2 regions of the Listeria farberi genome follow, and region 2 is predicted to be linked to the other one. Evidence: a T-box and tRNA genes for the amino acid it is inferred to sense, from the RefSeq annotation. Region 2 holds a T-box; the other holds one or more tRNA genes.

Region 1 (12,117 bases), on a different contig from region 2:
TCTTTTAAAAAGGAGCCATTGGGTAAATCGGGGACAAAAGTACCAGTGCTTTTTTGAATTTTTTCTTTTGAATTTAGACGGAACAATTTTTTATTAAGCGCTTCCATTTCACAATCTCCTTCTGTAAATTTGATACTTTAATTATAAACACAGGATATTGTAAAGCGCAATCATTAATTGTTTAATATAAAGTAAGCGCTTAACTAAAATGAGTAGGAGGGTTAAAAGAATGGCTGGATCGAGTACAAATAAAAAAGGAACGATAGCAGTATCTTTGACGAACTATTTAGATTCTGGATGTATTGTAGCGGGAGCAAGTGGACTAACTTTATGGGCAACACAATTCGGACTTAACAGTTTTGCAGTGGGATTACTTGGGGCGGTGAGTGCAAATGCGTTTGGTTCTGCAATTGGCGCGCTTATTGGTGGTCATTTAGCAGATAAATATGGACGGAAATTTATTTATACGTATAACATGTTAGTGTATATGCTTGGGGTTACAATCATTATGTTTGCAATGAACTTCCCAATGTTATTAATTGGATTTTTAGTTACAGGCCTTTCAGTTGGGGCTGGGGTGCCGGCTTCGTGGACATATATTTCTGAAATGGCGGATCCTAGTATAAGAGCTAGAAATATTGGTATATCTCAATTTGCTTGGTCATGTGGACCAGCAATTATCTTTACTTTAGGAATTATTGTATCTCCACTTGGACTTTTAGGTAACCGCTTACTTTTCTTATCTTTATTGATTGTAGCGTTTGTTGCTTGGCAGTTGCAGCGCAAACTAGAGGAGTCGAAGGACTGGGAAGCGGAGCAAGTGAAATTGAAAGAAAGTGGTAATCGTTTGGAACATCCTTTTAAAACAGCATTTTCTAGTATAGTAAATGTAAAATCAGTACTTTTCTTAGTGGGTGTGTACTTGTTTTGGAATTTAGTAGCGGGTGCAATGGGATTCTTTATGCCGTTTGTATATGAAACGGTCGGTGGTCTTTCTAATACACAAGCGAATTTATTGCAAGCTGTATTATGGATACTCACAGCAGCTTCTACATACTTTGGCTTTGCTAAATTTGGTGATCGAGTAAGTCATCGTGGGTTGTTTTTTGTAGGGGCTTTAATGGCAGTTGCTTCTTGGGTTGTACTTACTTTTGTTGGAATGTCTTGGGTTGGTTTATGGACATTTGTTATTTTATGGGGTATTTCAGCAGGGATTGGTGCACAAGCTTTTTACGCACTTTGGTCAACAGAACTTTTTCCAACAAAATATCGTGGTGGGGTTCAAGGCGTGATGTTTTTCTTAGTTCGTGGTAGTACAGGTGTCTGGTCGATTGTGTTCCCAGTAATCTTGGCAAATCTTGGCTTTACTGTGGCGGGGACAATTATGATTGGTTTACTTACAGTGTCGCTTTTAATCGGTGTAATCTGGGCGCCGAAAACACGTGGCAGATCACTTGATGATATTACGAAGGAACGTTACGGAAATACAATTGATTAAAGAAAAGGAGCTAGACCAGTGAAACATTATGTTGCAGTAGATATTGGTGCATCAAGTGGTCGATTAATTCTAGGGAAACTGGTGAATGAAAAATTACAATTAGAAGAAATTCACCGTTTTAAAAATGGCTTTACGTACCGAGATGGGCATGAACGCTGGGAAATTGATCAATTGATACAGGAAATTTTTATTGGCTTGGAAAAAGTTAAGCAACTGGGAATTTCGGAATGTGTGCTTGGTATTGACACGTGGGGCGTTGACTATGTTTTGATAGGGGATTCTGGAGAAAAGTTGGCAGACCCAATTAGTTACCGCGATAAACGAACGTTAAATGCGGTGCAGAACTTAACGAGTGAGTATCCACGAGAATATATTTATAAAAAAACAGGTATTCAGTTTATGGAATTAAATACTCTATATCAGCTGTATGTGGAAGAGCGAGATTTGCTAGAACGAGCGGAGAAAATTTTGTTGATTCCTGATTATATTGGTTATGTGCTCACGGGGGTTAAGGTGGCAGAAACAACAAATTCATCGACTACCCAAATGCTTAACTTGCGAGAACAATTATTTGATAAGGATTTACTTTCGCATTTGAACATTGATGTGGAAAAATTTGCGCCACTGACGGATGCAGGGACATATTTAGGTGAAGTAAAAGAAGATTGGCTCAAGATGTACGATATCCCTAATTGTGATGTAGTAACAGTGGCAACACATGATACAGCTTCGGCAGTGGTGGGAACTCCGGCAGAAGGAGAAAATTGGGCATTCTTGAGTAGTGGAACATGGTCGCTAATAGGGATGGAACTAAATGCGCCAATTAATAACGAAGCAGCTTTTAAAGAAAATTACACGAACGAATGGGGCGCATATGGAACTTATCGCTTTTTAAAAAACATTATGGGACTTTGGATTGTGCAAGAAATTGCGCGCATGGACGACTATCAGCATAGTTTTGCTGAGATGGCTGAGGAAGCGAGTAATTATCCTTATTTCAAGCAAATTATTAATGTCAATGATGCGAGATTTAATAATCCGGAAAACATGGTGGATGAGATTAAATTGTATTGTCAAGAAACTGGACAAACTGTACCAGAGACGATTGGTGAGCTGACAAATTGTGTGTATGGAAGCCTAGCGCTTTATTATGCGCTAGAATTAGAAAAAATGGCTGAAATTACTGGTAAGAAAATTGAAAAACTTTATATTGTCGGTGGTGGAAGTAATGTGGCTATGCTAAATCAATTAACAGCTAAACTTGCAGGGATAGAAGTGTTTGCGGGGCCTTCAGAAGCAACAGCAATTGGAAATTTAGTTGTACAAATGATTAATCAGGGTGAAATCAAATCTATGCGTGCGGGAAGAAAAATTATTCGAAATTCATTTGAAATTGGCGAATTTTCTTGTGGCGATGTGAGGTTTGAGGAAATAAAAGAAAGATTTACTAAGGTACTTGAATTTAATTAGGAGGCTTTTAGAATGGGACAAGAAACAGAAGTTAGTAAACGATATCAAGTGGCGAAAGAACGTTATCAAGCAATTGGCGTTGATACGGAAAAAGCCTTGGAAACACTTAAAGACATTAAAATTTCGATGCATTGTTGGCAAGGTGATGATGTTAAAGGTTTCTTAAATCCGGACGGTGAACTTACTGGTGGAATCATGGCGACCGGGAATTATCCGGGTGCTGCTCATACTCCTAAACAATTACGCCAAGATTTGGAAAAAGCTTATTCACTTATTCCTGGAAAACATAAACTTAATTTGCACGCGATTTATGTAGATACAGATGAAAAAGTAGATTTAAATGAAATTGAACCTAAGCATTTTACTCCATGGGTAGAATGGGCGAAAGAGCAAGGTTTGGGTCTGGATTTCAATCCAACTTTCTTTTCACATCCAATGTTTAAAGATAATTACACATTAGCTTCACCCGATAAAGAAGTGCGTGATTTTTGGATAGAGCACGGGAAACGTTCACGGAAAATTTCCGAGTATTTTGGAAAAGAACTTGGCCAAACAAGTATTAATAATTTCTGGGTGCCTGATGGTATAAAAGATTGTCCGATTGATCGCTACACCCCGAGAAAACGTTTGATGGAGGCTTTAGATGAAGTTTTTGCAGAAAAACTAGATGAAAAATATACACAAGAAGCTGTAGAAAGTAAATTGTTTGGTTTGGGTGCAGAGGCTTATACAGTTGGTTCGCATGAATTTTATATGGGTTATGGAATTACGCGAGATAAACTGATTTGCTTAGATGCGGGACATTTCCATCCAACAGAAGTTATTTCTAATAAATTGTCTTCTTTGGCGCTTTTCAGTAAAGGTGTAATGTTGCATGTGAGCCGTCCGGTCCGCTGGGATAGTGACCATGTGGTGATTATGGATGATGAATTAATTGAAATTGGTCGGGAATTGGTGCGCAATGATTTACTTGGAATTACAAATATTGGTCTTGATTTCTTTGACGCAACAATCAACCGGATTGCTGCATGGGTTGTTGGGACTAGAAATACCCAAAAATCATTGCTTAAAGCTCTTTTAGAACCTACAGCCGATTTGAAAGAAATGGAACTGGAAAATGATTTTACATCTCGTATGGCAATTACCGAAGAATTAAAAGACTTTCCATTTGGCGATGTATGGAACTACTTCTGTGAAATTAATGGTGTCCCAGTTGGCCTTGACTGGTTAAAAGAAGTAAAAGCTTATGAAGAAGATGTATTACTAAAAAGATAGGAGATAGTGACGATGACAAAGGATATACTTGATGCTGTTTTTATTAAGGAAATGGCAAAAACTACTTCAAATTTATATCGGTTAGGCTGGGACGAAAGAAACGGTGGCAATATCACTTATTTGCTTGATGAAAAAGAAGTTGCAGAATACTTAGATGTAAAGCAAATTATCCGCACAATTCCAATGGACTTTGATGGTGAAAAGCTCGCTGGTAAATTTTTCTTAGTAACTGGTTCGGGCAAATATTTTAAAAATGTTGAAGAAGCTCCAGCTGTGAATTTAGGTGTAATTCAAGTAAGTGAAGATGGAAAAGCAGTTCATTTGCTGTGGGGCTACACAGACGGTGGACTACCAACGAGTGAACTTCCAGCGCATTTTATGAGTCATATTGCAAGACTTTCTGTTGATCCGGAAAACCGTGTTATTATGCATTGTCACGCTACGCATTTGCTCGCGATGACATTTACACACGAGCTAACGGAACGAGCATTTACAAGAACTTTGTGGCAAATGTGTACGGAATGTTTAGTCGTTTTTCCAGAAGGTGTTGGGATTATTCCTTGGCTGGTTCCTGGTACGAATGAAATTGGAGAAGCTACATCTGAAAAAATGAAGGAAAATCGTTTAATTGTTTGGCCACATCACGGGATTTATGGTGCGGGGCAATCAATGGATGAAACATTTGGATTAATTGAAACCGCCGAGAAAGCAGCAGAAGTTTATACTATTGTGATGTCACAAGGCGGTATTAAACAAGCGATTACAGATGAACAATTGAAAGCACTAGGTGAAAGATTTGGCGTTGAAGCAAAAGCCGGTTATTTAAATAATTAGGAGGTAAGAATAATGGAACGAGTGGCATCTATTATGTATTTATATCCTGGTAATCAAGAAGAATATAAAAAAAGACATGATGAACTTTGGCCAGAAATGAAAGAGGCCTTAAAAGCACATGGAGCATCTAACTATTCGATATTTTTAGAAGAAAAAACGGACACGTTATTTGCTTATGTGGAAGTTGAGAATAAAGCTGTTTATGACAAAATAGCAGAAACGGAAATTTGTCAAAAGTGGTGGGAATATATGGCTCCAATCATGAAATCAAATCCTAATCATAGCCCGGTCGCGGTAGATTTAAAAGAAGTTTTCTATTTAGCATAAGAAAAGAGACATGACTTTAATGCAAAGTCATGTCTCTTTTTAGATATTTTTTGGTAAGCGGAATATGAGTAGGAAACAAACTATGAGTAGAAAAATATTAACGTACATACTCATTTGCAAACTGTCTGAAAAGGCGCTTGCTTTTGAGGTGGCTGTTGTATTTCCTAATGTGCGGAAAAAGACCGAACCGACCACAGCAATCCCAAAGGATGAACCAATTCGCTGTGCTGTATTAAACATACCACTAGCTCCGCCGCGATCTACACCGGTCACTGTGGAAAGGGTAAAACTATTCAATGGTGCAATAGTCAAACCACTACCAAGCCCAGAAATGAAAAGTGGTAGGAATAAGAGCCAAGCAGAAAAAGCGCCGTCATTGAGATGAAAAACTATAGAGACGGTGCCAAGACCGACAATAACAAGCGAGACCCCTAGCATTAACAGTTTTCTTCCTAGTAGCGGGATAAATCGGTAACTATTGGACGCTGCCAGTACGCTACCTAATGCAAAGGGACTAATTGCAAGTCCAGATAAAATAGCTGAACGATTGAAACCAGTTTGCCAAGTTAGTGATAGAACGAAGAAAATACTAGTAAATGCAGCAAAGTATACGAGAGATAAGAGCATTCCTGAGACAAATTGATTGTTTTTAAGTAAGTTTGGCGCAATTAATGGTTGGTTGCCTTTCTTTTCTTGATAAACACTCCATTTGTAAAGAATGATGAAGAGTGGGATAGAAAGCGCCATTAAAAGATAGTCGATTGGTTTAAAATCATTTGCACCATTGGAAATAAGTGGGAAAAGTAATAGTAAAAGTGCGATTGTCAGTAGCCCAACTCCAGGCAAATCGAAGCTGATTTTTTTCGTGGAGACAGTTCTTTTAGGGAGATAAAGCATTGCTAAGACAAGTGTTACTAACACAAAAGGTACGTTAACGAAGAAAACTGCGCGCCAACCGTTTGTAGCTCCAAAAAGTTCAATTAAAAGTCCTCCTGTAAGAGGTCCGATAGCAGTTCCTACACCAATAACAGAGCCAAGAATTCCGAAAATTTTCCCAAGACTTTTTCCAGAATACATATCCATAATTGTGGCATTGATTTGTGGGAAAAATAACCCGGCAGCAAGTCCTTGTATTACCCGGGAAATAATGAGACTATTTTCCGAACTAGCGAAACCTGCAGTCACACTCATAATTAGAAAGAGCGTAATCCCGATAATGTAGATATTTTTTCGCCCAAATTTATCGCCAAGCCGACCAGCTAAAATAAGAACGAGGCCAAAAGCGAGTGCATAACCTGAAATAACCCATTCAATTGTTTCACTTGTAGCATGTAGAGCAGTCGTAATATCGGGTAGGGCAACGTTGACAATGGTTGTATCTAATAATGAAATAAAAGCTCCAAGCATAATTGAAATAAGTGCTAAAGTTTTACGTTTATCCGTCTGTTCCATGAATCATTCTCCTTTTTGAAGCTTTTTGAGATATTTTTCATTATAAACCTAATAACTCTGATGATAAAGAAAGAGCATATGTTTCACGTGAAACATTTTACTTTGAGAGGGAGATTTGATAAGCTTTTTTTATTAAAAAGGCGGGGGTTAACATATGGAAAATCGGAAGCAAATGATAAAAACAGAACGACTTTTTTTAAGCGAAATGACATTGGCTGATACAGAAATTTTGTTCGGTTATTGGTCGGATGATTCGGTTACTAGATATATGAACATTGAACCTTTTCAAAGTTTGCAGCCTGTAGAAGAAATGATTCGAATGCTGAGACAATTAGAAATTGAAGGAAAAGCACTTCGCTGTGTGATTATTTTGCAAGCAACAGGGGAAATTATTGGTACATGTGGCTTTAATTACATTGATCATGAAAACCATCGGGCAGAAATTGCCTATGATTTAGGGACACGTTTTTGGAAAAGAGGTTATGCGACGGAAGCAGTGAAAGCGTTGATGGAATGGGGAAAAGAATCTTTTGAATTACATCGTATTGAAGCAAAAGTAGACCCAAGAAATACAGCTTCTATAGTATTGTTAGAAAAGCTTGGTTTTTCGAAGGAAGGTTTACTGCGAGATTATGAAAAAATTGGTGAGGTATACCAAGATGTGCAATTGTTTTCATGGATAAATGGAAATTAGCAGTAAATGTGTCGAATTTTTTACTAAATAGTGTAGATAAACCAAAAATTGTTATATCCAAAAGATTTGCTCTTGTTTGTTCTATTTAGTTATTGCTAGAATGAAGTTATCTAAAATAGTTAAGGAGATTACACAATGACAAAAGAATATTACTTTATCAAACCAGAGTTAAGTTCTCCAGAAACAAAACAAGAAAACATTGATTCTTGGTTAAAGACACAAGATAAAACTTTTTATGATGCACAAATTGCGCAAGAACGTGATTACTGTTTCTGGTGTAATATTGTAGAAACGGCTAAACCAAATTCGCGTACGAGTTATACTTCGATGGCATATACATTAAATGAACCAAATATGCTCAATTCGACCGCTAAAACAAGCTTTGTTTTATCAGAAGAAGAAGTATTAAATATTCACACTTTATCTGTGGTTCGTGAGGGTAAAGTAATTGATAAGTTGGATGACATTAATGTAAAAGTACTGGACTATGTGCGTGATGAAAATCAAGCAAGTTTTAATGATGAGAAAAAAGTAACGGTGCTTATTCGCGACTTACATTTAAACGATATTTTTATTATGGAGACAACAATCGAGCGTAAATATGAAGAAAGCAGCATTCGAAATGACTTTTTCCGCTGGATTTATTCGGCACCAAATTCCTACTGGGCATACGGGAAATACCGTTTTGAATTGAAAAATGAAACGGAGAAAAAATTAGAAGCGAATTTCCATTATTTCCGAGATGAAGCGGGCACTATTTTAGAAAAAGATAAAGTGATGGTTCCGCATAATGAATCTTATACAATTGAAAAAGAAAATTATATTGGAGAAGACCCGAAAGAGCTTGAGATTGTACCTTTCATTGATTTTGTTACAGAGCAGACGTATCCGGAAATCACCAAAACAATCAGTGACATTTATCAAAAATTCTATCAAGTAAATCTTGCTGATTTTGCGGCTGATTTAGTGACTGAGTTAGATGCGCTTCCGTCTTTAGACCATAAAATCAAGCATGCCATCGATTTTGTTCAAAAAGAAGTGTACTATTTGTACAATGAAGCAGAGATGGATGGGCACGAGCCGCAAGCTGCTGAAGTAACTTATAATACAAAACAAGGGGACTGCAAAGCGAAAACAGTTCTTTTGAAAGTGATTTTAGACTATTTAGGCGTGAACTCGGAGCTTATTCTAGTTAACTATGATAGTGATGTATTCTTGTCAGTTTATACGCCATCACCATTCAACTTTAACCATGCGATTTTAAAAATAACACATGAAGGTCAAGTTTACTTTGTTGATGCGACGATGAGTAATGACCAAGGATTTTTAGCTAATCGTCAAAAAAATAGTTTTATGTATTATTTGGAAATTAAAGCTGGTACGGAATTACAAAAACAAGAACCATTTGAAGATGAAGAGCCAGCTGTGGAAGAAATTTTCCGTTGTGATGTGAAAGGGAATGTGGCTGAGGTTGTCTTTGAAAGAAAGTTACGTGGAGGAATGGCGAACGGATCGCGTGATATGTTTAAAAATGAGTCTAATAAAGAGATTATCAGCCGTTACAATTTTACAACATATAAGTGTATGACGCTGTATAAAAACTTTGAAGAAAATGAAATTGAACAGCATTTTAGTAATACTTCTGTTCAAATAGTTGAAGATAATAAGGATTTAAATGAACTTTCTATAGTGTATAAAGCGACTATTACGGATCCATATGAAGTTGAAAAGAAAAAACGTTATTTACACTACTGGAACTATGGCAACTTTATCGATGATACTGCTGAAAAACATTTCCATAAAGATTTCCCGTATTGGATTGATCGGAATAAAATTAAAACAGAGATACATTTGACGACAGATAAGTCAATTGACCAACAAGAGAGCTACACATGTCAAGAATGTGACATTAAATCTAAGTATTTGAAACATCGTATGACGAAGAAAATCCACAAAAATGGTGCATCTTGTTATTTAGAGTATCGTCCATATCATAACCTTGCTATTAAAGGTAAAGACTTGGAAGAATATATTAAAGCTAATAAAGAAATCCTCAAAAGTAACTGGGGTATCGGTATTGATATCATTGAGGATGGGTTGTTTAAGAAGTTAGGTAAGTTATTTAAATAAAATCAAAAAAGCATTCCTTTTCGTCAAAGGAATGCTTTTTTTGTTAAATGGTCCCGACTGGTCTCGAACCAGCGACCCCCACCATGTCAAGGTGATACTCTCCCAACTGAGCTACAGGACCAAGTAAATTCAGAAAATAAGCTTAGGAGTTTATTTTCTGAATGGATTCACGTTCAATCATTTCGGTTTGGATAATGGTTGTTTTTGGGACATTTTTATCTTGGTGGATTAAGCGGAATAATAAGTTAGTCGCTTTTTTTCCTAATTTGTTAATAGGAATGTCAATAGAAGTAAGCGGTGGTGATAGGAAAGACGATGCTACTTTATCATTATAGCCGATAACGGAAAAATCTGCAGGAATTTGCAAATTTTTGTCCGCGGCCATTTTATAGATACTAAGGACTTTTAAATCATCAGTTGCGAAAACGGCGGTTGGTTTATCCGAACCTTCCATTAGGCGTAGTGCGGCTTTGTAGCTGTCTTCAATGTTATAGCCGCTATCAATAATCCAGTCGTTACGAAGATCTAATTTGTGATCAAATAGACAACTTCGAAATCCAGCGAGCCGATCAATCGAAACATGATAATCAAGTGGTGCGTGAATACAAGCAATTTTTTTATGACCTTGTGTGATTAAATGTTTAGTTAGAGCATAACTATCACCAAAATTATCTGTATCAACAGAATAAATATTTTTGTAATGGCCTTCTACTTTTCCAGTAACAACAATAGGTATATTATAAGGATCTAATTGATGAAAAAAATCTTCATCAGCTGGGGAACTTAACATAATTATGCCTTTAATCATTTTTTCTTGGATTTTCGAGAGACATTTTTTGAGTTCGTCTTCACTGTTTTTGGCAGTCTGAAGAATGAGGTCAAAATTTTCCAACTCAGCTTGAGTGGATATGGATTGAATTATTTCGGAAAAAAATGGGTTCCCTGCTGTAGTTGTTGTTGAGCGATTTGAGATAACCATGATAGCATCAAAGCCAGAAGAAGTAAGTGCGCGAGCTAGTTTGCTTGGTTGGTAGTTGAGTTCATCAATCGCTTCTAATACTTTTTGCCTAGATTCTTTGGAAATATTAGCTTGATTGTTAAGTACTCTAGATACCGTTGATTTTGAAACTCCCGCGCGTTTTGCTATGTCATAAATGGTAGCTGCCAAGGTAATCTTCCTTTCTCTATTGTTTCCGGTATCGGTTCCGGTCAATATCATCCATGTTTATATTACTCAATTTTACGCGAAATGTCCAACTAGATGTAATGGAGAGATAAAAACCCAATACTATCAACACATTAGAAAACTCATTTAAAATTCTGTTTGACAGAAAGCGCTTTCCATACTATAATTCTTTTTGTGGGAGCGCTCCCGGTTAGGAGGTAAATGATGACGAATTTAAGAAAACGACTTTCGCGGTTATATTCTGAAGATGTGGTTGAGAATTTAGCAACGAGAATTGAAGAACGGGTAAACCAAACGAAACAAAGAAAGTTAGTACGAAAAGATAAATGGGACGAGAAGGATATTGTTTTAATTACATATGGAGATCAGTTTAAAGAGGAATCCAAAAAAACGTTACCAACATTTAAGAAAATGTATGATCGTTATTTAAAATCGACTTTTGAAGTAGTGCATTTCCTACCTTTCTATCCTTATTCATCGGACGATGGGTTTTCGGTTATTGATTATAAGGCAGTAAATCCGGAGCTTGGTGATTGGACAGATATTAAGGAAATGGAACAATCGGCGCGCTTGATGTTTGATTTTGTTTGTAATCATATGTCTGCAAAAAGTGATTGGTTTAAGCGGTATTTGGCGGGTGACGAAGAGTTTCAGAACTTCTTTGTGGAGATGGATCCGGATGCTGACCTTAGTTCGGTTACAAGACCACGCGCGACACCAGTGCTTACGCCATTTCAATTTACTTCTGGTAAAGAGGGTTATATTTGGACGACGTTTAGTGAGGATCAGATTGATTTGAACTTTGCTTGTCCGGAAGTGCTTTATAAGATGATTGATGTTTTAATGTTCTATCTAGAAGAAGGAGCAGAATATGTGCGACTTGATGCGGTTGGATTTATGTGGAAGGTGCCGGGAACAAGCTCGATTCACTTGGAAGAGACGCATGAAATCGTGAAATTATTTAGAGACCTAGTAGACATTGCAGCACCGGGGACAATTATTATAACGGAAACTAATGTGCCACATGCTGATAATATCAGTTATTTTGGAAATGGTGAAAAAGAAGCGCATATGGTTTATCAATTCCCACTTCCGCCACTTGTGCTCCATGCGATACACCATGGCAATGCGGAGTTTTTAAGTAATTGGGCGAAGAATTTAGAGTTACCAGAAGGCAAGCGGACATTCTTTAATTTCCTTGCCTCACATGATGGAATTGGATTAAATCCAGTACGTGGCATTATCCCAGAA
Region 2 (12,117 bases):
GGATTGATGAAGAGCGAATTGTTTTAGAAATGCTGACAAGTATGAAACGAGCTGGAGCGACATTAATTATTACTTACTTTGCAAAAGATGTAGCAACATACTTAAACAAATAGGAGGCGGGAATTTTGCAAAACTATATAAAATCTGAAAAAGCATTTAAAGAAGCAAAAAAAGTTTTACCTGGTGGCGTAAACAGTCCAGTACGCGCCTTTAATTCAGTCGATGCTTCACCAGTTTTTATGGACCATGGGGATGGCGCCTATATCACTGACGTCGATGGAAACAAATATATTGATTACGTTTTATCATGGGGGCCACTTATTTTAGGACATGCGAATCCTTCTGTTGTTAATGCGATTACAGATGCAGCTATGAAAGGAACTAGCTTTGGTACACCAACTGAAATTGAGACAGAACTAGCAAAACTTGTAATTGAGCGTGTTCCATCAATAGAAATAGTGCGTATGGTTTCGTCGGGAACAGAAGCAACAATGAGCGCTATTCGTTTGGCTCGTGGATATACCAAAAGAGAAAAAATCTTGAAATTTGAAGGCAGCTACCATGGTCATGGAGATTCTTTATTAATCAAAGCCGGCTCTGGCGTAGCGACGTTGGGGTTACCTGACTCACCTGGAGTTACAAAAGGTCTTGCTGCTGATACAATTACTGTTCCATACAATGATGTAGAAGGCGCCAAACTAGCTTTTGAAAAATTTGGTGAAGAAATAGCAGCTGTTATCGTAGAGCCAGTCGCTGGAAACATGGGTGTTGTCCCTCCAATTGATGGTTTCTTAGAGGGTTTACGAGAACTGACAACCCAGTACGGCGCGCTACTGATTTTTGATGAGGTTATGACAGGATTCCGCGTGGACTATTATTCTGCCCAAGGGTACTATGTTGTAACCCCTGATATTACTTGCTTAGGAAAAGTAATTGGCGGTGGACTACCTGTTGGTGCTTATGGTGGTAAAAAAGAAATCATGGAACAAATTGCGCCTGCTGGTTCTATTTATCAAGCTGGGACTTTATCCGGTAATCCGTTAGCAATGAATGCTGGATTTGAGACGGTTCGACAATTAACACCACAACATTATGATGTGTTCCGTTCCCTTATTAAGCGAATGGAAGAAGGCTTGACCGAAATTTCGGTTAGACATGAAGTACCACTATCCATAAACAAAGCAGGCTCAATGTTCGGCTTTTTCTTCACTGATCAAAAAGTCACTAACTTTGATACGGCTAAAACAAGTGATTTAGAATTTTTCAGAAACTACTACCGCGAAATGTTAGCGCAAGGTATTTTTCTACCACCATCTCAGTTTGAAGGCGTTTTTATTTCTACAATGCATACTGAAAAAGAAATTGATGCGACTTTAGAAGCTTTTGACGTTACCTGTAAAATGCTTCGCGGCTAATTGACGAATCTACAAACATTTGTTAAAATTATTTTTAGTATATAGAACTAAATGCAATGAAGAGGAAAAGTAGGTCATTTATTTTTCTAAGAGAGAAAGCGGTTGGTGCAAGCTTTTAAAAATAATGTCTGAAGGTAGCCTTGGAGCAGTTTTCCTGAAATAATAGTAGGGAATAACCGGTAGATCTCGTCTATCGTTAACACAATGAAGTGCCTACATTTCTTGTTGTAGGTAAAAAGGTGGTACCGCGAATAATACTCTTTTCGTCCTTTTATTAGGATGAGAAGAGTTTTTTATTTTGCTTAAAAAGGAGGAATCGTTATGACAGAACAAAACGAAATAAATATGCCTACCAAATACGAGCCTAGTAATGTAGAGGCCGGGAAATATAAATGGTGGTTAGAAAAAGAGTTTTTTAAAGCAGAAGGTAATACTGATAAAAAGCCTTATAGCATTGTAATCCCACCACCAAATGTGACTGGAAAACTTCATCTGGGGCATGCTTGGGATACAACATTACAAGATATAATTACTCGTATGAAAAGAATGCAAGGCTTTGATACACTTTATTTACCAGGAATGGACCATGCTGGTATAGCTACACAAGCAAAAGTAGAAGCTAAATTAAAAGAAGAAAATATTTCTCGTTATGATTTAGGGCGAGAAAAATTTGTTGATAAAACATGGGAATGGAAAGAAGAATATGCTGATTTTATCCGAGAACAGTGGGAAAAATTAGGTCTAGGTTTAGATTATTCCAGAGAACGTTTTACTTTAGATGCCGGCTTATCTGATGCAGTAAAAAAAGTATTTGTTACGCTATACAATAAAGGGCTTATTTACCGTGGACAGTATATTATAAACTGGGATCCAGAAGCAAAAACAGCTTTATCAGATATTGAAGTTATTCATAAAGATATAGAAGGAAGTTTTTATCATCTAAAATATCCACTTACGGATGGATCAGGATACTTAGAAGTTGCAACAACCAGACCAGAAACAATTCCTGGAGATACTGCAGTTGCTGTACATCCAAAAGATGAAAGATACCAACACTTAATCGGTAAAACAATTATGTTGCCTATTTTAAACAGAGAAATTCCTATTGTTGCAGATGAATACGTAGAAAGAGAATTTGGTTCAGGAGCTGTGAAAATCACACCTGCGCATGATCCAAACGACTTTGAAGTGGGTAATCGTCATGATTTACCAAGGATAATTGTAATGCATGAAGATGGAACAATGAATGAAAATGCTGGTAAATATAATGGTTTAGATCGTTTTGTTGCAAGAAAAGCTATTATTCAAGACTTTAAAGATTTAGGCTTATTTATAAAACAAGAACCTCATCTTCATTCAGTAGGACATTCTGAAAGAACAGGTGCTGTAGTAGAACCTTACCTTTCATTGCAATGGTTCGTTAAAATGGAACCACTTGCAGCTGAAGCATTAGCACTTCAAAAAACAGAAGACAAAGTAAATTTTGTACCTGCTAGATTTGAAAAAACATATGAAACTTGGATGGATAATATCCACGATTGGTGTATTTCTCGCCAATTATGGTGGGGGCATAGAATCCCTGCTTGGTATCACAAAGAAACTGGTGAAATCTACGTTGGTGAGAAAGAGCCTGAAAACCTAGATCAATGGGAGCAAGATGAAGATGTTCTCGATACTTGGTTTAGTTCTGCTTTATGGCCATTTTCTACTATGGGCTGGCCTGACACTGAAAACCCTGATTACAAACATTTCTTCCCAACTAATACTTTAGTAACTGGTTACGACATCATCTTTTTTTGGGTATCAAGAATGATTTTCCAATCTGTTGAATTTACAGGAGAAAGACCTTTTAAAGATACTTTAATTCATGGTTTGGTACGTGATTCAGAAGGGCGCAAGATGTCTAAATCACTTGGCAATGGGGTAGATCCAATTGAAGTTATTGATAAGTATGGAGCCGATTCATTACGCTACACACTTGCCACTGGTTCCTCACCTGGTCAAGATTTGAAATTTAGTTTTGAAAAAGTAGAGTCTACTTGGAATTTCATTAATAAAATTTGGAATGCATCACGATTTGTATTAATGAATCTTGATGGTATGAAATATGATGAAATCGACTTATCTAACGTGACTGAAGTTAGTGATAAGTGGATTTTAACAAGACTAAATGAAACCATTCAAGCAGTTACTTCTCTAGGTGAAAAATATGAATTTGGTGAAGTTGGCCGAACTTTGTATAACTTTATTTGGGATGATTTCTGTGATTGGTATATTGAAATTGCTAAAATTCCATTATACGGGGAAGATGAAGTTGCTAAACAAACTACAAGATCAGTGCTTGCATATACTTTAAATACCACGATGCGCTTGCTACATCCTTTCATGCCATTTGTAACAGAAGAAATTTGGCAAAACTTGCCTCATGAAGGTGAATCTATCACGATTTCCAAGTGGCCTGAAGTTGATGAGAAACAAATGGACTCAAAAGCATCTACTGCAATGCGGACATTGGTTGAAGTAATTCGCGCTGTACGAAATATCCGTGCAGAAGTGAATACGCCTCTTAGTAAACCAATCGTGCTTGAAATAAAGCCGAAAGATGAAACTTATAAAGAGATTTTAGAACAAAACATTTCTTATATAGAACGTTTTTGTAATCCAGAAAATGTTACTATTGCATTTGATATCGAGCCTTCTAAGACAGCAATGACAGCTGTTGTATCTGGTGCTGAGATATTTATTCCATTAGAGGCATTAATTGATTTAGACATAGAAATCGCTCGCCTTGAAAAAGAACTGGAAAAATGGAATAAAGAAGTAGCTAGAGTTCAAGGCAAATTAAATAACGAACGTTTCATTAGTAAAGCTCCTGAAAATGTTGTAGCAGAGGAACGTTTAAAAGAAAAAGATTATCTAGAGAAAAAAGCTTCAGTTCTTGAAAGGATTGAAACGTTGAAAGAAGTTTAATAAAATGATTTGACCTTATCATAAAATCGTGTGGTAAGGTCATTTTTTAAGGTGGTAAAATAATGGCATTCAAAACGTATCAGGAAGCTTTGGATTGGATTCATGGAACACTTCGTTTAGGAATAAAACCCGGATTAGCTCGAATGGAATATATAATGGAAAAGCTTAACCATCCGGAAAAGGCTAATAAGTGGGTACATATAGCTGGTACTAATGGGAAAGGTTCTACTCTTACATTTATTAGAAGTAGCTTAGAAGAAGCGGGATATAAAACAGGAACGTTTACTTCTCCTTATATTGAAACTTTTAATGAACGAATTAGTGTAAACGGTATTCCTGTTAGTGATCAAATGATTTTAGATTTAGCAAATAGAATAAAACCTATAGCGGAAGAACTTGAAAAAACTGTATACGGTCCGCCATCTGAATTTGAAATTATTACAGCAATGATGTTCTTATGTTTTGCAGAGTATGAGCCAATCGATATTGGTATCATTGAAGTTGGGCTTGGTGGAAGACTAGACTCCACAAATGTTTTAACGCCTTTAATCTCTGTAATTACAACCATTGGGATGGATCATATGGAGTTTTTAGGAAATAGCATAGAACAAATAGCTGGCGAAAAAGCAGGGATTATAAAACCAGGCATACCTGTTATTTCTGGAGTAGTTCAAAAAGAAGCACAAGAAGTAATAATAAATAATGCTGTTAAAAACAATTCCAATGTCGCATGGTTAAACAAAGATTTCTTCATGCAAAATAGAGACGATGAAATCATATTCAGAACATCACATGGAGACGAAATAACGAACATAACTATTGGCTTATTAGGAATACATCAGTTAAATAATGCAGCAGTTGCAATAAAAGTACTACTATATCTCAACACATTTTCATCCTATGAAATTAATCAATCAGCAATTAAACAGGGATTAAAAGAAGCTTTTTGGCCCGGAAGAATGGAATTGATTGATGTGAAGCCATTTATTATGCTGGACGGAGCACATAATCCTGAAGGTGTAAAAACTTTTGCCGATTCAATCAAAACATACCCTGGGCATAAAAAAATAATAATCAGCATACTCGGAGATAAAAAATATCAAGAAATGATAGCTCTTTTAAAGACAATTCCTGATACTGAAATTTTATTGACAACTTTTGATTATCCACGAGCAATGAGTGCTAACGAAGTCATACAAATGGGACTTATAGAAGGTATTTCTACTAATCCAAACTGGAAGCAAGCGCTAGATGATATAAAAGAAATCAAAAATGATACTAAGTTTTTCGTCACAGGCTCTCTTTATTTCATTTCTGAAGTCCGTAAATATTTACTTACATCGCACAACTAATTTTTGGAATAAAGTGAGTATACTTAGAAAAATAAAAAAGCGCAAACTACTAAAATAGTATTTTCGTATGCTAAAAGTAATTAAAAACACCTATTTTCTACTAAGGGAAAATAGGTGTTTTTTAGTTAGTCGATTCAGTGAAAATACTATTTTACCTATGTGCAAAAATAAATCTTCTTTGCTATTCTATTTGTAACAACTAGGAGGTGGCGGATGATTTACTTTTTACTAGTAATCTATAGTTCTATTTTTGTTTCTTTTATCCAAGTTGCAGGGGAATGCTTTCCAATAAAAAAATCATTTCTATTTCGTTTTTCAAAATGTAATTATTGCCAAACGGAGTTGTCTTTCTCTCAAATCATACCAATTTATTCATTTATCCTTCTAAAAGGAAAATCTAAATGTTGCAAAACTTCTATTCCAATAAACTACTTTTTATTAGAATTAATAACACCGATTTATTTCGTTCTTCTACATTACCAATTTTCTTTTTCTTATCACTTTTTTATAGGAAGTATTATGTATTATTTTCTCGTTTTTTTCTTCGTGACAGATATTTTATATATGCATGTACCTAATTCGGTAATGATTTTCTTTTTTTCAGTGTTGTTAGTATGTTATTTTTTCTTTCAGCAATCAATTATATCTTTAGTTTACTCTAGCGTTATAAGTAGCTGTTTTTATTTGGTGTTTTTTATTTTATTTCGAAAAGGAATTGGATTAGGAGATATTAAAATACTTATCATATTAAGTTCTTTTTTAGGTTTTGAAATAGGATATAGTATCTTTTTTCTCTCCATTATACTGGGCGCTACTATCCTTTTAATTGCGTTAGTTTTAAAAAAAGTGGAGAAAAATAAACAAGTGCCTTTTGTGCCTTACATTTTTGCATCTTATATTTTAGTTAGTATTTTAATGAAATGAGGGTTTAGCTTTATGCTAGTGAATGAAATCTCAGAAAATGAAAAACCACGAGAAAAGCTACAAAATTATGGAATAGAAGCGCTATCAACTTCAGAATTAGTGGCATTGATTATTGAAACAGGAACGAAAAATGAGTCGGTTTTAACGATTGCTAACCGAATTATGATGAAATTTAAACATATAGCTGAAATGCAGTACGCTTCTATTGAAGAATTCCAATTAGTTAATGGAATCGGAATTGCTAAAGCATCAAAAATTATGGCAGCGGTAGAACTAGGGAAACGCATTAGCTTAGTTACGGAACAAAAAGAAATTGTCATTAGATGTCCAGAAGATGCAGTGAAATTAGTAATGCCTGAGTTAGCTTTCCTTTTTCAAGAACATTTTCACTGTGTTTTTTTAAACACTAAAAATCAAGTAATTTTCAGACAGACCATCTTTGTTGGTAGTCTGAATGCTTCTATTGTTCATCCCAGAGAAGTTTTCAGACTAGCACTGAGAAAATCAGCAGCTTCTATAATGTGTTTTCATAACCATCCATCTGGTGACCCTGCTCCTTCAAGCGAAGATTTACTCGTTACTAAACGTTTAGCAGAAGCAGGAAATATTGTTGGAATAACACTTTTAGACCATATTATTATTGGAAAAAATAAATACATTAGTTTAAAAGAAAAGGGATATTTTTAAATCTTAAAAGTGTTCACAACTTATCTACAGACAACATATATTTTCATGTGTTAAGGTGAGTATCAATTAAAAAGCAAAAGGTGACTTATCATGCTAAATCGATGGAAAGTATATAAAGATAATATTATTGTATTTTCAATAGTTATAGGGATGTTTATTATCCCAGTTTTTCTTTGTATTATGGAATTTTTAAAATAATAATAATGCTTTTAAAAGTTTAATTTCATTAAAATTAAAAAAGCAAAAATATATTTCTAAAGAAAAGTTAAAATTTTTTCCTTCTCATGAAAAATTAATGTCTGATACTCTTACTTATGTTATAATAAGATGGTTGTTTATGTGTCTATACAGAAACATTGACATAAAAGGGATAAGGTAACATTAATTTAATGGACGAATTAGGAAACTTAATGTATCCTGTAGAATATTACGAAGGAAAAGGAGAATACAGATGTTTGGATTTGGTAATAAAGATATTGGAATTGACTTAGGAACAGCGAACACGCTTGTCTACATGAAGGGAAAAGGTATTGTCCTTCGTGAACCTTCCGTTGTGGCAATGAAAAAAGACACACAAGAAATAGTTGCAGTTGGAAGTGATGCAAAAAATATGATTGGTAGAACGCCAGGAAATATTGTTGCTATTCGACCAATGAAAGACGGCGTTATTGCTGACTATGACACAACAGCAGCAATGATGAAATATTACATACAAAAAGCTGGGAAAAGTGTTAATGCAAGCAAACCACGTGTAATGATATGTGTACCATCAGGTATTACAGGTGTAGAAAAACGTGCTGTAATTGATGCGACTCGTCAAGCAGGGGCTAAAGACGCCTTTACTATTGAAGAACCTTTTGCTGCAGCTATCGGTGCTGGTCTTCCTGTAGGAGAGCCAACTGGTAGTATGGTAGTTGATATCGGTGGAGGTACGACAGAAGTTGCTGTAATTTCTCTAGGCGGTATCGTAACAAGCCGCTCTGTAAGAACTGCTGGTGACGATTTGGACGAAGTTATTATTAATTATATTCGCAAAAAATATAATTTATTAATCGGTGATCGTACTGCAGAAGCAATCAAAATGGAAATCGGTTCAGCTGATCCAAAAGGATTAGACCTGTCTCCATTTAGTATTCGTGGTCGTGATTTAGTAACTGGACTTCCAAAAACAATTGAAGTTACTCCGGAAGAGATTAGTGAAGCACTTTCTGATACAGTTGCAGCAATAATTGATGCTGTAAAAGGAACTCTTGAAAATACGCCGCCAGAATTATCTGCTGATATTATGGATAAAGGAATTGTATTAACAGGTGGTGGTGCGCTTCTTCGTAATCTAGATACAGTAATTTCTGAAGAAACCAAAATGCCCGTTATCATTGCTGAAGAACCACTTGATTGTGTTGCAATTGGCACTGGTAAAGCTTTAGAAAATATGGACATGTATAAACGCAAAAAAATGAGCTAAATGGACACACTCATTTAAGTCATATAACAAGATGAATTCGCTGCAAAAAAATGAAAAAAGAGTACTAACGAGATGAGGTGTCGTTATGCCACAATTTTTTCTTAATAAACGTTTGATTATCTTGTTAATATCCATTATTGTTCTTGTCGCGCTAGTTGGTTTTTCTTTGCGTGATCGTGAAAATGCTTCGTGGCCAGAACAATTTGTGAAAGATGTTGTTGGATTTGGCGAGAATATTGTAGCTAAGCCTACTTCATTTGTCTCAGGTGTATTTGGTGGAGTTGCAGACTTAAAAAACACATACACTGAAAACCAACATCTGAAAGAACGTTTAGAAGAATTGGCACAACTTGAAAGTGAAGTTGCAGACTTAAAAAAAGAAAATAAAGATTTGAAAGAAAGTCTAGATATTACTGATAGTATTCGAGACTTTGATCCACTTAATGCTTCTGTTATTTCTAGGAATCCTACTAATTGGAACGATCAAGTAGAGATTGACAAGGGTTCAAGTGATGGAGTAAAACCTGACATGGCTGTAACTACACCAAGTGGTCTTATTGGAAGGGTGACAACAACTGGAGCAAAATCTGCTACTGTGGAATTGTTAACTTCATCAGATGTTAAAAATCGTGTTTCTGCTAAAGTGCAGGGGGATGAAAATGCATTTGGAATTATTAATGGATATGACAGTGATACGAAGTTGCTTGAATTAAAACAATTACCTTATGATATGAAGTTTAAAAAAGGTCAAAAAGTTGTTACTTCTGGACTTGGCGGAAAATTCCCTGCAGGTATTTTTATTGGTACTATTGAAAAAGTAGAAACGGATAAAATGGGATTATCTCAAACCGCGTTTATTAAGCCGGGAGCTGATATGTATGATCTTAATCATGTTACCGTTCTAAAACGTTCAGCTGAAGCAGGAACAACAGCAGATGATACATCCAGTTCGGATACGACTGGAGGCAATTAACCATGAATGTAAAGAAAAATATTGCGCTTCCTGCAATTATGGTCGGAACATTTATTTTAGAAGGCGTCTTTAGCCTCCAGTTTGGTAATGGTCTTTTCAATGATAAGCATCTATTTATTCCCCACTTTTTACTCGTAATGTTAACAATAATGACTTGCTTTTATAAACGTAATACTACTTTAGTGTATGCTTTTATATTAGGGTTATTGTTTGATATTTATTATACAGGTGTCATGGGGATTTATTTTGCAATCTTTCCATTTACAGTTTATATTACTGATAAATTTATGAAAGTTTTACAGAATAATATCTTCTTGGTAGGTTTAATCACTGTATTTAATGTTATCCTTACTGAGAGTCTGGTATATGCGTTTTATTATTTAATTGGTTCAACCACAATGACTATTCCAGTATTTATTGATCAACGTCTTTGGACAACGATTTTGTTTAATCTGGCATTCTTTTTAGTTATCTTTTTCCCGTTCCGATTGTTCCTTGATCGTTTGGTTAAATCAGAATAACTATAGTAATTTTATCAGTTTGAATTCGCTATTACTTGTAAAAGTATGACTGTGGAGTACACCCACAGTTTGCGATTTCAAGCTGTTTTTTTCAGAAAAAGTATTTTTTTATTATCATTTAATTTGAGTTAGTGTATACTAAAGGCTAGAGTATAAATGTTGCGGGGTGAAATGGTATATGAAGAAGAATGTTCAAATTAAAGGCACAAAAAATGGCATCAGTATTTTTCTTAGTGATAAGGCAAGTATATCGGAGTTACAACAAGAATTATCGCAATTACTAGCAGATCAAAAACAAAACCCGTACTCTGGTGAAAAATTAGAGGTACAAGTTCAAATCGGGAATCGACTATTTTCAGAGGAAGAAGAACGTGAAATTTCAACTATTATCCATAACAATAGTCAAATGAAGATTAGCGCATTTTATAGTAATGTTATGTCTAAGGATGAAGCTAAGAAATGGAAAGAAAATGATCAGATTTTTTCTATGGCAACGATTATTCGTTCTGGACAAGTAGTTCAAGTTCCAGGAGACTTTTTGTTAATTGGTGATGTGAACCCTGGTGGACAAATTCGTTCGAATGGAAATGTATTTGTTCTTGGAAATATTAAGGGGATAATTCATGCTGGTTTTGAAGGTAACGAAAATGCTATTGTAGCCGGGAAATTTCTTTATCCATCCCAAGTTAGAATAGCTGGAAAAACGTACGGTTTTGATAGTGAAGATTATAAAGAAGTTGCAGCTACAGATTTGTTTTCTGCATATGTAAATGACGCGGGTGAAATAGTGATTGATGAAATACATAAGATAAGAAAAATTAGACCGGAAATTTCTAATTTTCAAGGAGGGCGTTAAACATGGGAGAAGCTATAGTCATTACTTCTGGGAAAGGCGGAGTAGGAAAAACTACTTCAACTGCTAACTTAGGAACGGCACTTGCTCTTCAAGGTAAGAAAGTGTGCTTGATTGATATGGATATCGGTCTTCGTAATTTAGATGTTGTTTTAGGCCTTGAAAATCGGATTATTTATGATTTAGTAGATGTTGTAGAAGGACGTTGCAAAATCCATCAAGCTATGATTAAAGATAAGCGTTTTGATGATTTACTTTTCTTACTTCCAGCAGCACAGACTACGGATAAAAATGCTGTTTCGGGAGAACAAATGATAGATTTAATTAATCAACTTCGTCCAGATTATGATTATATTTTAATTGATTGTCCAGCAGGAATTGAAACAGGATATAAAAATGCGGTTGCTGGAGCTGATAAAGCGATTGTTGTGACTACGCCAGAGATTTCAGCTGTTCGTGATGCAGATAGAATTATTGGACTGCTTGAAAAAGAAGATATTGAGCCACCGAAACTTATTATTAATCGTATTCGTACACAAATGATGGTAAATGGGGATGTGATGGATATTGATGAAATCACTACACATTTATCTATTGAATTGCTTGGTATTATTATTGATGATGATGAAGTTATCCGTTCATCTAATAGCGGGGATCCGGTTGCAATGTTACCGAACAATCGTGCTTCTCAAGGATACCGAAATATCGCACGACGCATTCTTGGTGAATCTATCCCATTAATGTCAATTGAAGCAAAAAAACCAGGATTTTTCACACGGCTAAAACAACTTTTTGGCGGAAAATAAAAATTTGACCCTTTATCTTTTGGATGAAGGGTCTTTATAAAAAAGGTGATTGGATGAAAAAACTAGTAGTAAATGCAGCTCAGGTAGAAAAACGAGTAGCAGTACTAGAAGACGACGTGTTAATTGATGTAGAAATTATTCGCCCATCTAA

What was found. The T-box of region 2 lies ahead of HCB38_RS06645 (valine--tRNA ligase). A T-box ahead of a tRNA ligase gene usually reads a tRNA of that ligase, here a tRNA-Val.
Region 1: it encodes a tRNA-Val, which carries the amino acid that the T-box ahead of HCB38_RS06645 (valine--tRNA ligase) is inferred to sense. The anticodon was not compared.

What each region holds. Positions count from the first base shown of each region.
Region 1 is NZ_JAARZL010000003.1:94,921-107,037, reverse strand. It holds gene HCB38_RS09875 (helix-turn-helix domain-containing protein) at 1-107, opposite strand, end outside; gene HCB38_RS09870 (MFS transporter) at 230-1,498, shown strand; gene rhaB (rhamnulokinase) at 1,517-2,968, shown strand; gene rhaA (L-rhamnose isomerase) at 2,981-4,243, shown strand; gene rhaD (rhamnulose-1-phosphate aldolase) at 4,256-5,077, shown strand; gene rhaM (L-rhamnose mutarotase) at 5,090-5,404, shown strand; gene HCB38_RS09845 (MFS transporter) at 5,444-6,856, opposite strand; gene HCB38_RS09840 (GNAT family N-acetyltransferase) at 7,011-7,550, shown strand; gene HCB38_RS09835 (DUF3857 domain-containing protein) at 7,686-9,680, shown strand; tRNA gene HCB38_RS09830 (tRNA-Val) at 9,729-9,801, opposite strand; gene HCB38_RS09825 (LacI family DNA-binding transcriptional regulator) at 9,823-10,848, opposite strand; gene HCB38_RS09820 (sugar phosphorylase) at 11,071-12,117, shown strand, end outside.
Region 2 is NZ_JAARZL010000001.1:1,322,928-1,335,044, reverse strand. It holds gene hemB (porphobilinogen synthase) at 1-113, shown strand, start outside; gene hemL (glutamate-1-semialdehyde 2,1-aminomutase) at 126-1,415, shown strand; T-box leader at 1,463-1,689, shown strand; gene HCB38_RS06645 (valine--tRNA ligase) at 1,737-4,385, shown strand; gene HCB38_RS06640 (bifunctional folylpolyglutamate synthase/dihydrofolate synthase) at 4,448-5,737, shown strand; gene HCB38_RS06635 (prepilin peptidase) at 5,951-6,661, shown strand; gene radC (RadC family protein) at 6,674-7,348, shown strand; gene HCB38_RS06625 (rod shape-determining protein) at 7,800-8,813, shown strand; gene mreC (rod shape-determining protein MreC) at 8,899-9,786, shown strand; gene mreD (rod shape-determining protein MreD) at 9,789-10,307, shown strand; gene minC (septum site-determining protein MinC) at 10,486-11,163, shown strand; gene minD (septum site-determining protein MinD) at 11,166-11,966, shown strand; gene HCB38_RS06600 (ribonuclease E/G) at 12,020-12,117, shown strand, end outside.